Regions from separate parts of the Neobacillus sp. DZ-9 genome, predicted to be linked through region 3. Evidence: riboswitches for the same ligand, from Rfam matches in the RefSeq annotation. Region 3 holds a riboswitch; each other region holds the start of a gene.
The links. A riboswitch is a leader RNA that binds a small molecule or an ion and turns the genes downstream of it on or off. The one in region 3 is predicted to bind S-adenosylmethionine.
Positions count from the first base shown of each region.

Region 1: linked by a shared signal. The riboswitch ahead of AC59HZ_RS23490 (homoserine dehydrogenase) and the one ahead of AC59HZ_RS22845 (sugar ABC transporter substrate-binding protein) in region 3 are both predicted to bind S-adenosylmethionine.
Region 2: linked by a shared signal. The riboswitch ahead of AC59HZ_RS21795 (methionine ABC transporter ATP-binding protein) and the one ahead of AC59HZ_RS22845 (sugar ABC transporter substrate-binding protein) in region 3 are both predicted to bind S-adenosylmethionine.

Region 1 is NZ_JCAIOL010000009.1:223,035-227,302, forward strand. It holds gene AC59HZ_RS23475 (carbon-nitrogen hydrolase family protein) at 1-367, shown strand, start outside; gene AC59HZ_RS23480 (GNAT family N-acetyltransferase) at 379-1,041, shown strand; gene AC59HZ_RS23485 (GNAT family N-acetyltransferase) at 1,063-1,734, shown strand; SAM riboswitch class I at 1,812-1,924, shown strand; gene AC59HZ_RS23490 (homoserine dehydrogenase) at 1,998-3,230, shown strand; gene AC59HZ_RS23495 (glycosyltransferase) at 3,403-4,268, shown strand, end outside.
Region 2 is NZ_JCAIOL010000008.1:142,641-146,908, forward strand. It holds gene AC59HZ_RS21785 (MetQ/NlpA family ABC transporter substrate-binding protein) at 1-447, opposite strand, end outside; gene AC59HZ_RS21790 (methionine ABC transporter permease) at 465-1,133, opposite strand; gene AC59HZ_RS21795 (methionine ABC transporter ATP-binding protein) at 1,126-2,151, opposite strand; SAM riboswitch class I at 2,310-2,414, opposite strand; gene AC59HZ_RS21800 (O-acetylhomoserine aminocarboxypropyltransferase/cysteine synthase family protein) at 2,533-3,849, opposite strand; SAM riboswitch class I at 3,908-4,013, opposite strand; gene AC59HZ_RS21805 (hypothetical protein) at 4,093-4,268, opposite strand, start outside.
Region 3 is NZ_JCAIOL010000009.1:87,803-92,070, forward strand. It holds gene yfkAB (radical SAM/CxCxxxxC motif protein YfkAB) at 1-165, shown strand, start outside; gene AC59HZ_RS22840 (MFS transporter) at 311-1,525, opposite strand; SAM riboswitch class I at 1,721-1,828, shown strand; gene AC59HZ_RS22845 (sugar ABC transporter substrate-binding protein) at 1,953-3,068, shown strand; gene AC59HZ_RS22850 (sugar ABC transporter ATP-binding protein) at 3,152-4,268, shown strand, end outside.

The DNA of each region.
Region 1 (4,268 bases), 140 kb from region 3:
CAAGGCAAAAGGCGCTGATGTTATTTTCTGTCCATCCTGTACGGATGATCGTCATGGCTTTCATCGGGTGCGTTACACAAGTCATGCACGTGCAATCGAAAATCAAGTATATGTGGTTTTAACCGGAACAGTTGGCTCTCTGCCAACAGTTGACTTTATGAGGGCTAATTTTGGCCAAGCAGTTATTATTACTCCTAATGATATTCCTTTCCCGCCGCGCGGCATTTTAGTGGAAGGGGAAATCAATGATGATATGGTTGTGACAGCCGATCTTGATTTAGATCTTTTGTATGAAGTCCGCGAACGTGGTTCTGTTACAACCTGGCGTGACCGCAGAATTGATTTATACCCTGATTGGGAAAAGTAGGATGTGTTCGGATGTACAGAAGTGAATTTTTTGTTTTCGATAAGGAAAAACCAATGCCGGTTATCATTCGTAATTATTCAAAAGAGGATTTTGACCAGCTCATAGAGATCCAAGCGGAATGCTTTCCTCCTCCTTTTCCATCAGAATTATGGTGGAATAAAGAGCAATTAAATAACCATGTTACCCTTTTCCCAGAAGGTTCTATATGTGTGGAAGTAGATGGAGTATTAGCAGGATCACTTACCGGACTATGTGTGGATTTTGATCCAAAAGAAATGAATCATTCTTGGGAAGAAATCACAGACCACGGGTATATTCGTAACCATAAGCCGAATGGAAGTTCCTTGTATATTGTAGATATTAGCGTTCGCCCAAAGTTCCGAAAACTAGGGCTTGGTAAGTTAATGATGCAGGCCATGTATCATGTTGTGATTGAAAAGGGGTTTGACCGTCTGCTTGGTGGGGGCAGGATGCCAGGCTATCATAAAGTGGCGCATCAAATGACGCCCGAAGAATACCTGGATGCCATCATTAAGGGGGATGTAAAGGATCCTGTCATTACCTTTCTCCTCGGCTGCGGCCGTGTGCCCTTAGGTGTTTCAACAAATTATCTAGATGATGAAGAATCCTGTAATCATGCAGCGATTATGGAATGGAGGAATCCATTCAAATAAAGAATGGGGGATTATTTACAATTGGAGTATAAACGAATAACAAATATTGATGACCCAAATTTTAAAAAACTTCATGATTTAATGGGGAAGATATTCCCGCCTGAGGAAGTATTGGATTATGAGTTATGGAAAGAACCATTAGAAGATCCAAGTATCCGCGTGTTTGTTGCTATTGATGATGAACAGGTAGTTGGAGCTACAGAATACCGCTATTACCCTGATTGGAATATCGCAATGACAGACTTCACCATTATCAGTAAACCAGGGTTAGGCATTGGCCGATTTTTAGCACAGAATCGTTTGAAGGATTTACAATTGCTTGCAAAAGAGAACGAAAAAGAGCTATTTGGTATGTTCGCTGAAATTTATGATCCATATAGAGTGGAACATCATGAATTTGGCGGTGTAAAAGTGATGGATCCTTATGTTCGCAGGGAGGTACTATCCCACCTAGGGTATAAACGTTTAGATCTAGCTTACGTTCATCCATCATGGGAAAATAACGGTGAGGCTGTCTCCGGCCTAGATTTATGCTATATGCCTACAAGCGATGAGGTACATCGTTTGCCTGCAGCGCTTGTAAAAGATTTTCTCACTACGTATTATTCAGTGCTTTCTAATAAACCGCAGGAATGGCTTTTTATGATAGAAAAAATCGATAACAAGGAAACAATTGAATTATTGCCTCTATAAAAAAACTATTGACTTTGACAGAAGATTCAGCTAATATTCATTTTATATTCTTGGAAATTTAATGAAAAATTATATATCTCTTATCCAGAGCGGCGGAGGGACATGGCCCGATGAAGCCCGGCAACCTTCAAGGTAATCCTTGAAAAGGTGCTAATTCCTGCAGGTTTTTATAAAACCTGATAGATAAGAGGAGGAATCCAAGCCCTCTTCTTATGAAGAGGGTTTTTCGTATTTTCAAACTATTTATTGAAGGGGTGCAAAAAATGACTGTTATAAAGGTGGCAATCTTAGGTTTTGGTACGGTGGGTGAGGGTGTCTACCGGACGATTGAATCACATGCTTACGACCTTGAAGCCGTTTTAGGCAAGAAAGTGGAAGTGGCTGCAATTCTAATTAAAAATAAACAGAGGGAAAGAAATATTCGTAAAAATATTTTAATAACTACAGACTTTGAAGAGATACTCAACTTGCCAAAGCTTGATATTGTAATTGAAGCCATTGTAAACAAGGAGCCGACCTTTACATTTTTGCAAAAAGCAATTGAGCGGGGCTGCCACATTATTACAGCCAATAAGGAAATGTTTGCACACCATGGAAAACAACTGAATGAGCTTGCAGAACAAAATAACGTCTCTGTGGGCTTTGAAGCCACAGTTGCCGGGGGAATCCCGGTGATTCAAACACTAAAACAACTATTAAAAATTAACCGGGTTCAACAAATTCAAGGAATATTAAATGGGACCTCGAATTTCATCCTAACCGAAATGAGAGAAAAGAAATGGTCCTTTGCCGAAGCACTGCTTCAGGCTCAAGAAAATGGTTATGCAGAAGCAGATCCAACCAATGATGTCGAAGGCTTCGATGCATTCTACAAAACAATGATTCTAAGCCGAATTGCATTTGGGGAAGAACCGAATTGGCAGGATGTTGAACGTGAAGGAATCACTTCCATCACAAGTGAATTAATTGACGCTGCCGAAAAGTTAGGATTGAGGTTTAAACATATTGCAAGTATCTCTAAGGAAGGCGGCCAAATACAGGTATCTGTTAAGCCGGCTCTTGTCGGGAAGGAGAATCCTTTTTATCATGTAGAGGGCGTCGAGAATGCTGTTAGTGTTCATTCAGATATTGTTGGCAGAATTACACTGCAAGGACCAGGAGCGGGAATGTTTCCTACCGCCAGTGCAGTTATCGAAGATTTGGTATATGTCTGCCTAAATAATCAGAAGGATAGAACATTTAAAGTTGAGGATACGACAGTTTCTGACCTGCAAAGAAGCTGCAAAGAAGAGCTTTGGTTTGTACATGCTCAGAGCAATTATTTTCAAAGCATTCCGTCTAACTTGATTGAACAAACATTCAAACAAGCCTATATAATCAGGGCGACAAAGAGGGATGTAGAGGGGCTGGCTAATCAAGATAAGGAAATTTCTTATTTCCCAATAGTGGGTGAGTATCAGGCAGCAAATGAAGACAAAGTATTGACAGCTCAATAGTAAAAAAAGAGGGCAGCAGCCCTCTTTTTTTAGTTTTTTAAGAATTTGAAAATAATCAGAAAAAATCGTTCGTAACTAGGGATAAGTTTAGACATAATCGTATGTTGAGCATATTGTGTAAAAGCTCGACCTATGGACTAGTTATTGAATACAAGGGAATGGAGGGGGCGGCATGTTAGGAAATAGCTTATATGAACTTTTGCTGACCAAGCTTATTAATTCATTCACTTATGAGTTTTGGGTGAAACCAGAAAGCGTTCATCGGATTGATAAACAATCACGCGAAAAACCTGTAAATGCAGATGGGAAAAATTATATGGTTGGACCAGGAAATGGGGAGTATTATGATGAAGCAGGAATTAGTGTTTCAGTGGGAAAAAATGGAGTAATTGTCCTTGAACATACGGAAATAAATACTTTTGCCGTGTTAGTACATGAAACAGAAATTAACGATATTACTCATATTGCCATTGTTTATGATAATAGATATCCGTATTTATACATTAATGGTGAATTTGTGAAAATTGGTGAACGAAGCCCTAAAAGGTATGTCTACCCGACAGGGATTATTGGTAGTTTGTCAGGCGGATCTTTTAAAGGAGAAATCAAAGAGATTAGGCTTTGGGACCATTGCCGGACTAATAAACAACTTAAGACTTATATGAATCAACAGATAAGTAGAAACAAAGAGGGGCTTTACGGAATTTGGCCAGATCGTCCTGTAAAAGAAACGGATGTAAGAGTGAAGCAAAAAAACACCCAAACCACCCAAAAAACTAGTAAGGCAAACAGAGAAAATAAAAAGAATCAAAATATTGAAGTCAGTATCATTATTCCATCTTATAATAAATTTCCACTCAATATATTTACCCTTTACTCACTCGAACAACAAACATTTAATCCTTCAAAAATAGAAGTAATCTTTATAGATGATGCATCTACTGACCAAACAGAAGAAAATCTTAAAGGTTATAATCCACCTTATCATTTTAAATATATCCGTAATAAAAGTAATCTTGGAAGAGCAAATGTGCGAAA
Region 2 (4,268 bases), on a different contig from region 3:
GCCGTGGTCTGCTACAGAGTTGCTCATGATTAGGTGAGCACCTTCTGGAAGGTCGCTTAGTTTTTTGTATTTCTTAGAATAAATACCAATTGGCTCGATATGGATTCCGCCAGCATTGACAAAATTATATCCAAACTCTTTATTTTGAGACTCTAAGTAAGGAATGTGTTGGAAATAGTTAGCATCAAGTTCTTTTGAAGCAAGAGCTTTGTTTGGTAAAACATAGTCAGTAAAGGTTGTAATTTTTAAATTAATCCCTTTTTCTTTTAAAAGCGGTGCTGCTTTTTCAAGAATTTCAGCGTGGGGAACAGTAGATGCCCCGACAACTAATGTTGTTGTTTTACTGCCCTTTTCAGTAGTACCTTCTGATTTTTCTTCAGATTTACCGCAAGCTGCCAGCGCAAGTGCAAGTGTTAATGCTAAAAGTACTGTTAACCATTTTTTCATTTTAACCTCTCCTTTTTTTATCGTTTATCTAATTTTGAAGTGATGAAATCACCAATAAATTGAATCACAAACACAATAAGTAAAATGACGACTGTTGCCATAAAGGTGACATCATTTTGGTTTCGCTGATACCCATAGTTGTAAGCGAGACTTCCTAAGCCGCCTGCCCCAATCGCACCTGCCATCGCTGTGTAACTGACAAGGGCAATGGCTGTAACTGTAATACCTGAAATGAGTGCCGGCATTGATTCCGGAAGAAGCACCTTCCAGATAATCGTACCAGTTGTTGCTCCCATCGATCTGGCTGCTTCAATGACTCCTTTATCAATCTCTCTTAGTCCAATTTCCACCATCCGCGCATAAAACGGCGCAGCTCCAATTATTAATGATGGTAATGCAGCATTAACACCAATCATGGATCCAACCAATATCGTAGTTAACGGAATTAATAACACGATTAAGATAATAAATGGTATAGAACGGAAAATATTCACGATCGTACTGAATACCGCGTTAACCGGTTTATTTCCCCATAAGTTTCCATTAGAAGTAAGAAATAAAATTAATCCAAGCAAGGTCCCTAAAATAAAAGTTGCAAGAACCGAGATCCCCGTCATATATAGGGTATTTTTTGTTTCTTGCCACAAAATAAGCCAATCAACATTTGGAAAATACTCCTTAATCATTTGCTACCACCTCCACTCCTACCTGTTGAGAACGGATAAAGTCAACTGCATTCATGACTTCTTTTTCGTCCCCATCGATATGGATGAAAAGCGTACCATATGAACCACTTTGGGTTTGTGATATTTTCCCCTGCAGGATATTTACCGTAATATTGTTATTTCTTATTAAATTAGTGATAATCGGCTGCTCAGCAGATTCCCCAATGAAGGTTAGTTGGACAATCAGACCTGATTGATAACGTTCAAGCAAATGCTCTGCAGTATCCTTTGTTTCTTCCGGCTCTGTCACTTGTTGGACAAATCGTTTTGTAATCGGCTGTTGAGGGTTTTTAAATACATCGAGAACTGAACCAAGCTCAACCACTTTTCCGCTTTCCATTACCGCAACACGGTGGCAGATCTTTCGAATGACATGCATCTCATGTGTAATCAATACAATGGTTAAGCCAAGCCGTTTATTAATATCAACTAATAATTCCAAAATTGAGTCGGTTGTTTGCGGATCGAGCGCGGAGGTTGCTTCATCACAAAGCAAAACCTTTGGGTTATTCGCGAGTGCTCTGGCAATTCCGACCCTCTGCTTTTGCCCGCCGCTCAGCTGTGATGGATACGCATTTTCTCTGCCCTCAAGACCAACTAGCTTAATGAGCTCATTAACTCTTTTTTGTCTTTGTGAGCTTGGAACCCCAGCTATTTCTAATGGAAAAGCAATATTTTCGCTGACTGTCCTTGACCAAAGAAGATTAAAATGTTGGAATATCATGCTAATTTCCTGGCGTGCCTTTCGAAGTTCGCTGCCCTTTATTTTTGAGATAACACGACCAGCTACCGTTACAGTTCCATCGGTCGGCAGCTCAAGTCCGTTGAGCATACGGATTAAAGTACTTTTCCCAGCACCGCTATATCCAATTACTCCGAAAATTTCTCCTTCTTTAATTTCCAGGTTGACGTCATCGACGGCTTTTAACTGCCCCTGTTTCGATGGATAGATTTTTCGGACATTTTTTATCGAGATCATAGTCGTTTCACCTACTTTTTATCCTATTTACTTAAAATTCTGAAATTACAACCTATTACTTGATTATAGGGTTTGATTGTTTGGTAGAAAAAATTCCTATTTTAGGAAAACAAAATGCCTTTCTGCACAGGCAGAAAGGCATTATTAATATAACCTTTCTCCCATCTCCCAAAGCAATCGCTTTGTGTGAATTGGCACCATTTCAATAAATTGACGGTTGCCGGGTTTCATCGGGCACATCCCTCCACCTCTCTTGATAAGAGCATCCTATATATTCAATTAACACGTTAAATTATTTAAGTAATTATTTTACGAAAATTATCGTACCACGGATAAAAAAGAGTGTCAATGAAATTTTCGAAAAAAAGAATTTAGGAAATATTAAACATTTACTTTTAACGAAGTTAAGCCTGTTGCAGACTCAATCGCGGATTCCAGGTCTTCAATCAAATCCTCGACGTTCTCGATACCGATTGATAGGCGGATTAAATCTTCTGATACACCTGCTGCCTTAAGTCCTTCAGTATCTAGCTGCTGGTGTGTTGTACTCGCCGGATGAATGATTAAACTTTTTGCATCCCCAACATTAGCAACATGAGCCCATAAAGAGAGGGAATCTATTAGCTTTGCTCCAGCTTCTTTTCCACCCTTAATTCCGAAAATAACCATAGATCCTGCCCCTTTTGGCAAATATTTATAGGCTAACTCGTGATCTGGATGTGTTTTGTGCCCTGGATAGGAAACCCACTTGACGGCAGGGTGATTTAACAAATATTCAACGACTTGATTTGTATTGGTGACATGCTCTTTCATACGAACATGCAGCGTTTCAAGACCAAGTGTAAATAAGAAAGCATTTTGTGGGCTTAAGGCTGGTCCAAGGTCACGAAGGAGCTGGACTCGCGCTTTGATAATATATGCAACGGCCCCTAGTGCCTCTGCATAGACAAGATCATGATAGCTTACATCTGGAGTAGTAAAGCCAGGGAATTTAGACGAATTCCAATCAAACTTACCGCCATCAACAATGATGCCGCCTGTCGTGGTGCCATTCCCCAGGAGCCACTTGGTTGCGGAGTGTACCACAATGTCTGCACCATGTTCAATTGGTCTGCAAAGGTAAGGTGTTGCAAAGGTATTGTCAACAATTAATGGAACTCCAGCCTCGTGAGCAATCTCTGCAACTTTTTCAATATCAAGAACGCGCAAGCTTGGATTACCAATTGTTTCAGCAAAAACTGCTTTTGTTTTTTCGGTAATTGCCGTGCGGAAGTTTTCCGGATTATCTGCATCTACGAATTTTACTTTAATCCCGTATTTAGGGAGAGTAACCGCAAATAAATTATAGGTTCCGCCATAGAGATTGGATGCTGCAACAATTTCATCGCCTGCTTCGGCAATATTTAGGATTGCGAGTGTGATGGCAGCCATCCCGCTAGCGACTGCTAGGGCGCCGACGCCTCCTTCTAGGAGAGCGACACGTTCTTCAAATACGGTGGTGGTTGGATTATGAATGCGGGTATATATGTAACCTGGTTCCGCTAAGCTAAACAGATTTGCTGCATGTTCTGTGTTTTTAAATTGATAGGCATTGTTTTGGTAGATCGGAACAGCGCGTGCTCCTGTTACGGGATCTGGTGTTAATCCGCCATGAACACTTAATGTTTCAAATCGATACTTTTTTTGATTTTCTGCCATTACACCCACTCCTTTTAAAATAAATAACCCCCGCTTCAATAAGAAGAGGGGGTCTCTCTTCTTATCTTCCGAAGCCTTTTCTGCTCCGCTGGAATTAGCACCTTGGTTGTCCAACCGGTTGCCGGGCATCATCGGGCCAGTCCCTCCGCCTCTCTAGATAAGATTACTTTATTTGATTGATTTATTGGTAGAATATTCTAAATTCAGCATACATGATGTCTAATTCCGAGTCAATAGCTTTGATTAAACTATTTTCACAAAATCTTCCTGTGCCTTTGTGAGGTAAAAAAGGGATTCGAGAAGCAGGGTCGTTCTTAAAGGAGCTGAAATGCTGAGTTTTAGTGTTCGTAACCTTTTCTTCCCCTCGAGGAGTTGTGTCATTGCATTTAGATCGCCGCTAATTTCGTATTTAGCAGGTT
Region 3 (4,268 bases):
CAAAACACTAAATTGATAGATGCGTATCACACATGGCAAGCTTCGAATATTGCGAAGGAATTGAATTGCCATTGCCCGGCCGTATCATGCCTCGGCCCCAATATCTTGGTCAAAAATAGTTATTATCAGAAAATGGATTTTACAAAACTGAAAACCAATTTATAAATATAGCAGGATTTTCCTGCTTATTTATTTTAAGTTAAGCAAAGGGTACCGATAACGCGTTCTTCCCAGAACATTTTTAAAGTTTTTGAACAACAGATGAAATAAAGAAAAGTCCCATTTTTGTGGGACTTTTCTTTTGAATTTTTTAGGCGGTATGTTTTATAAGCTTTGGATTACGCTGCATAGATACGAGCAAGATAGCGCCGCTGATAATTAGTAATGCACTTGTGCTGATAAACACTGAGGAAAATCCAAAGTAACCGGATAGGAAGCCGCCCAGCATTGGACCGATTATATTGCCGAGAAATCTTAAACTATTGTTATAGCCTAGTACCTCACCTTGCATCGCAATCGGTGCTTCCTGGCGGATGTATGCAATTCTAACCGGAATAATTCCGCCAATCGTGATGCCGAGGGCGAAACGGATAATAACAAGCTGCCAAAGGCTCGTAACAGCTGCACCTGGTAAGTATACAATTCCTGCTAAGAATAAGAGGATGACAAGTATTTTTATATAACCGTATTTGTCAGCAATCTTTCCCCATTTTCTAGTCATCATTAGATTCCCAAGTCCAGCTGCAGAAAAAGCAATTCCGGAATAAAAGGCAACATTTGTTTTTCCATGCAAATCACTAACAAATAAAGACAATATTGGCTGAATGCTAAAGTGGGCAATTTGAACTAATGCAGAGATAAGAAGAACTGTTAATAAAACCGGATTACGGAAAATATGCTTAAAGACTTCCTTGCTTGAATAATGAGCTTTTGCTCCCGGTTTGATTTCAACACGAAATTCTTTTGTAGCAATAACAAGTATGGCCGAAATGAAAATGGAAATAGATGTCCACTTAAATGTGGTGGCATAGCCAAGCGAATCTGCTAATATTCCGCCGAGCATCGGTCCAAGTAAAGAACCGGTTATACTGCCTGTTTGCAATGTGCCAAGGACACGTCCGGCAATCTGTTTCGGCGTTTGTGTAGAAATAAATGCCTGTGACATCGGGATAAAGCCCGAAAAGAAACCCATGAAAAAGCGCAGCAGCAATAAATGCCAGACGGAATGGACGAAGCTGATTAGGAAAATGGATGCCGCCATTCCAATCCCTGAAATGATAAGAATTTTCTTTCTTCCATAACGGTCGCCAATTTTCCCCCAAATTGGCGAGAAAAGGAAGGCAGATACAAATGTAATTCCAAACGTTATCCCAGACCAATGCTGTACATATTTCTCTGAAAAATTTCCAAACGTCTCAATATAAAGTGAAATAAAGGGCATGACCATCGTCATACTTCCGGCAACAAAAAAGTTGGCAAACCACATGATCACTAAATTACGTTTAGCACTTTCCTGCTGGTTCATTGTTCATAACACTTCTTCCTTGAGAATATTTCGTTTCTCTAAATATTATAATACCGAAATTAGTTGATCATTTAAATGGTGGTATTGTAATTTTAAAAAAAGTAATTTATTAAAAATATTCATAATACTATTGACAACTTATTAATAGGAGTTTAAATTAAGTTTATTACTTAAAACAATTAAATCATTTACGTTCTCTTATCAAGAGTGGCAGAGGGACTGGCCCGATGACGCCCAGCAACCGTTCCGATTGGAATTGGTGCTAAATCCTGCAAAACAAGGAATTGTTTTGAGAGATAAGAGAGGAGTAGTCCGTTTATTTGCGATGAAACCTCTCTTTTCTGGAGAGGTTTTTTTATTTTTCATAAAATCAAACTTTTCCAATAGGAGTAACGAGAATTACGTAAATAAGGGGGAGTTTTACATCATGAAGAGAAAGTTATTAAAAAGTACACTTGTTTCAGCATTAGCCGCGACACTCCTGCTAACTGGCTGTACCTCAAACGGAGAAACAAAGCAAGCCAGCGGCAATAAAAATGTGTCATTAGAAGGGGTTCCAGAGCGATTTACCAAAGGTGATCCGGTTAAAATCAAGGTTATCCGTAAAATTGGCGGTGACGATCATACTGCCCAATTTCTAGCGGGTGCAAAAGAAGAAGGACAAGCATTAGGTTTTCAGGTGGATGTATTTACTGCAAATGGGGACACAGCGAAATTCCATGATGCAATCAATCAAGCATTAGATCAGAATTATGACGGATTTGTCATTTCCCATGGTGACGATGATGCAACTGTTAATGATGTGAAGAAAATCGTTGAAAAAGGAAAAAGCGTTGTGGCTTTTGACTCTAATCCAAAGCTTGCTGAAATTGATGGAGTGACATTAACTTCACAGGACGATGAAGCATTAGCAACCTTAGCTCTAAATCAGCTTGTAAAAGAAACAAAAGGAAAAGCCAATATTGCCTACCTTTGGGTGGACGGATTCCCGCCAATGGTAAGAAGAAATAAAGTTTATCAGGATGTTCTTGCGAAAAACCCTGGTATTAAAGAAGTCGAGCGCTTCGGTGTAGCTGCAGCAGACACAAGTGTTCAAACTCAAAATGCGGTTGCAGCGATGCTGAACAAATACCCTAAAGGAAAATTGGATGCCATTTTTGCCACTTGGGATGCATTTGCGATTGGTGCAGCTCGTGCTTTGAAGGAAGCAGGCCGGGAAGAAGTAAAAATCTATGGAATTGATGTTTCCAATGCTGACCTTCAGGAAATTCAAAGAAAAGGCAGCGCATGGAAGTACACCGCCGCCGTTGACCCTAAACTGATTGGTGCCGTAGATTTGAGATTACTAGCGAAAAAACTGGCGGGAGAAGAGACGCCAAAAACCTACGACTTAGAAGCTTCACTCGTGACGCAGAAAAACGTTCAGAATTCTAAAGGGGCAGTTAATATGGTGAATCTAGCGACAATCATTCCTGGCTGGGGCCAATCTACTGCCTTTGAAGAAGATTGGATGAAAACATTAAAGAAGCACTATAAGAAATAAATGGCATTACACTCTCTTTTTCACAAGATTAAGAGAGTGTTTGCTTAATAGGAGGTGGCATTTTGACGACTACAACCTTAGAAATGAAAAACATCTCAATAGAGTTTCCCGGTGTAAAGGCACTGGATCAGGTCCACTTTTCCACGGAAACAGGAAAAATTCAGGCACTGATAGGGGCAAACGGCGCGGGGAAATCGACATTAATGAAAGTTCTTTCAGGTGCGTATGATCACTATACTGGCGAAATAAGCTTAGATGGACAAAGCCTAAAAATCCGTTCCCCAAAAAATGCTCAGGATGCGGGAATACAAATCGTTTACCAAGAAGTCGATACAGCCTTGATTCCCTATTTAACTGTCGCAGAAAATATTATGCTGCTAGACACCGTTCATAGCATGGGGAAAAAACAATGGGTGAAATGGAAGGAGATTCATAATCAAGCTAATAAAATACTGGCAGAAATGAATATTCATCTTTCCACTAAAAAACTAGTAAGCGACTTAACCCTGGCTGAAAAACAAATGGTGTTAATCGCAAGGGCCATTTCTATGCAGTGTAAGTTTCTCATTTTAGATGAACCGACTGCACCGTTAAGTCATACCGAAACAACAGAACTATTTCGTATCGTCAAGGACTTAATAAAGCAAAATGTAGGAATTATATTTATCTCCCATCGTCTGCCGGAAATCTTTGAAGTTTGTAATGAGATAACTGTGATGCGCAATGGTGAAATTGTGATAAAAGAGAAGATTTCAGAAACCACTCCGAGCAAAGTGGTCGAGCAAATGCTCGGGCAAAAGCTGGAGGAGCAGTTTCCAGAGAAAAGGGCAACGTTCGGGAATACTGTCCTAGAGGTAAAAGGGCTATCCGACGAGGAGAAACTTAGAAATCTACATATTCAGGTTAAAGCTGGAGAAATCGTGGGAATCGCTGGGCTTGTCGGAGCAGGAAAAACGGAATTGTGCAAGGCGCTTTTTGGAGCAGCGAAAATTTCTGAGGGAGAAATTATTCTCAATGGTAAGAAGTTAAAAAGTAAGAGTCCTTACGATGCTGTTAAAAATGGGCTTGCTTTAGTTCCTGAAGAGCGGCGAAAGGAAGGAATTCTTGTTCTAGAATCGGTAGAATCCAATTTGTCGGCGGCCAATTTAGGTTTGTTTTCAAAAGCGTTGAGCTTTTTAGACCGGAAAAAGGAAAAAGAAA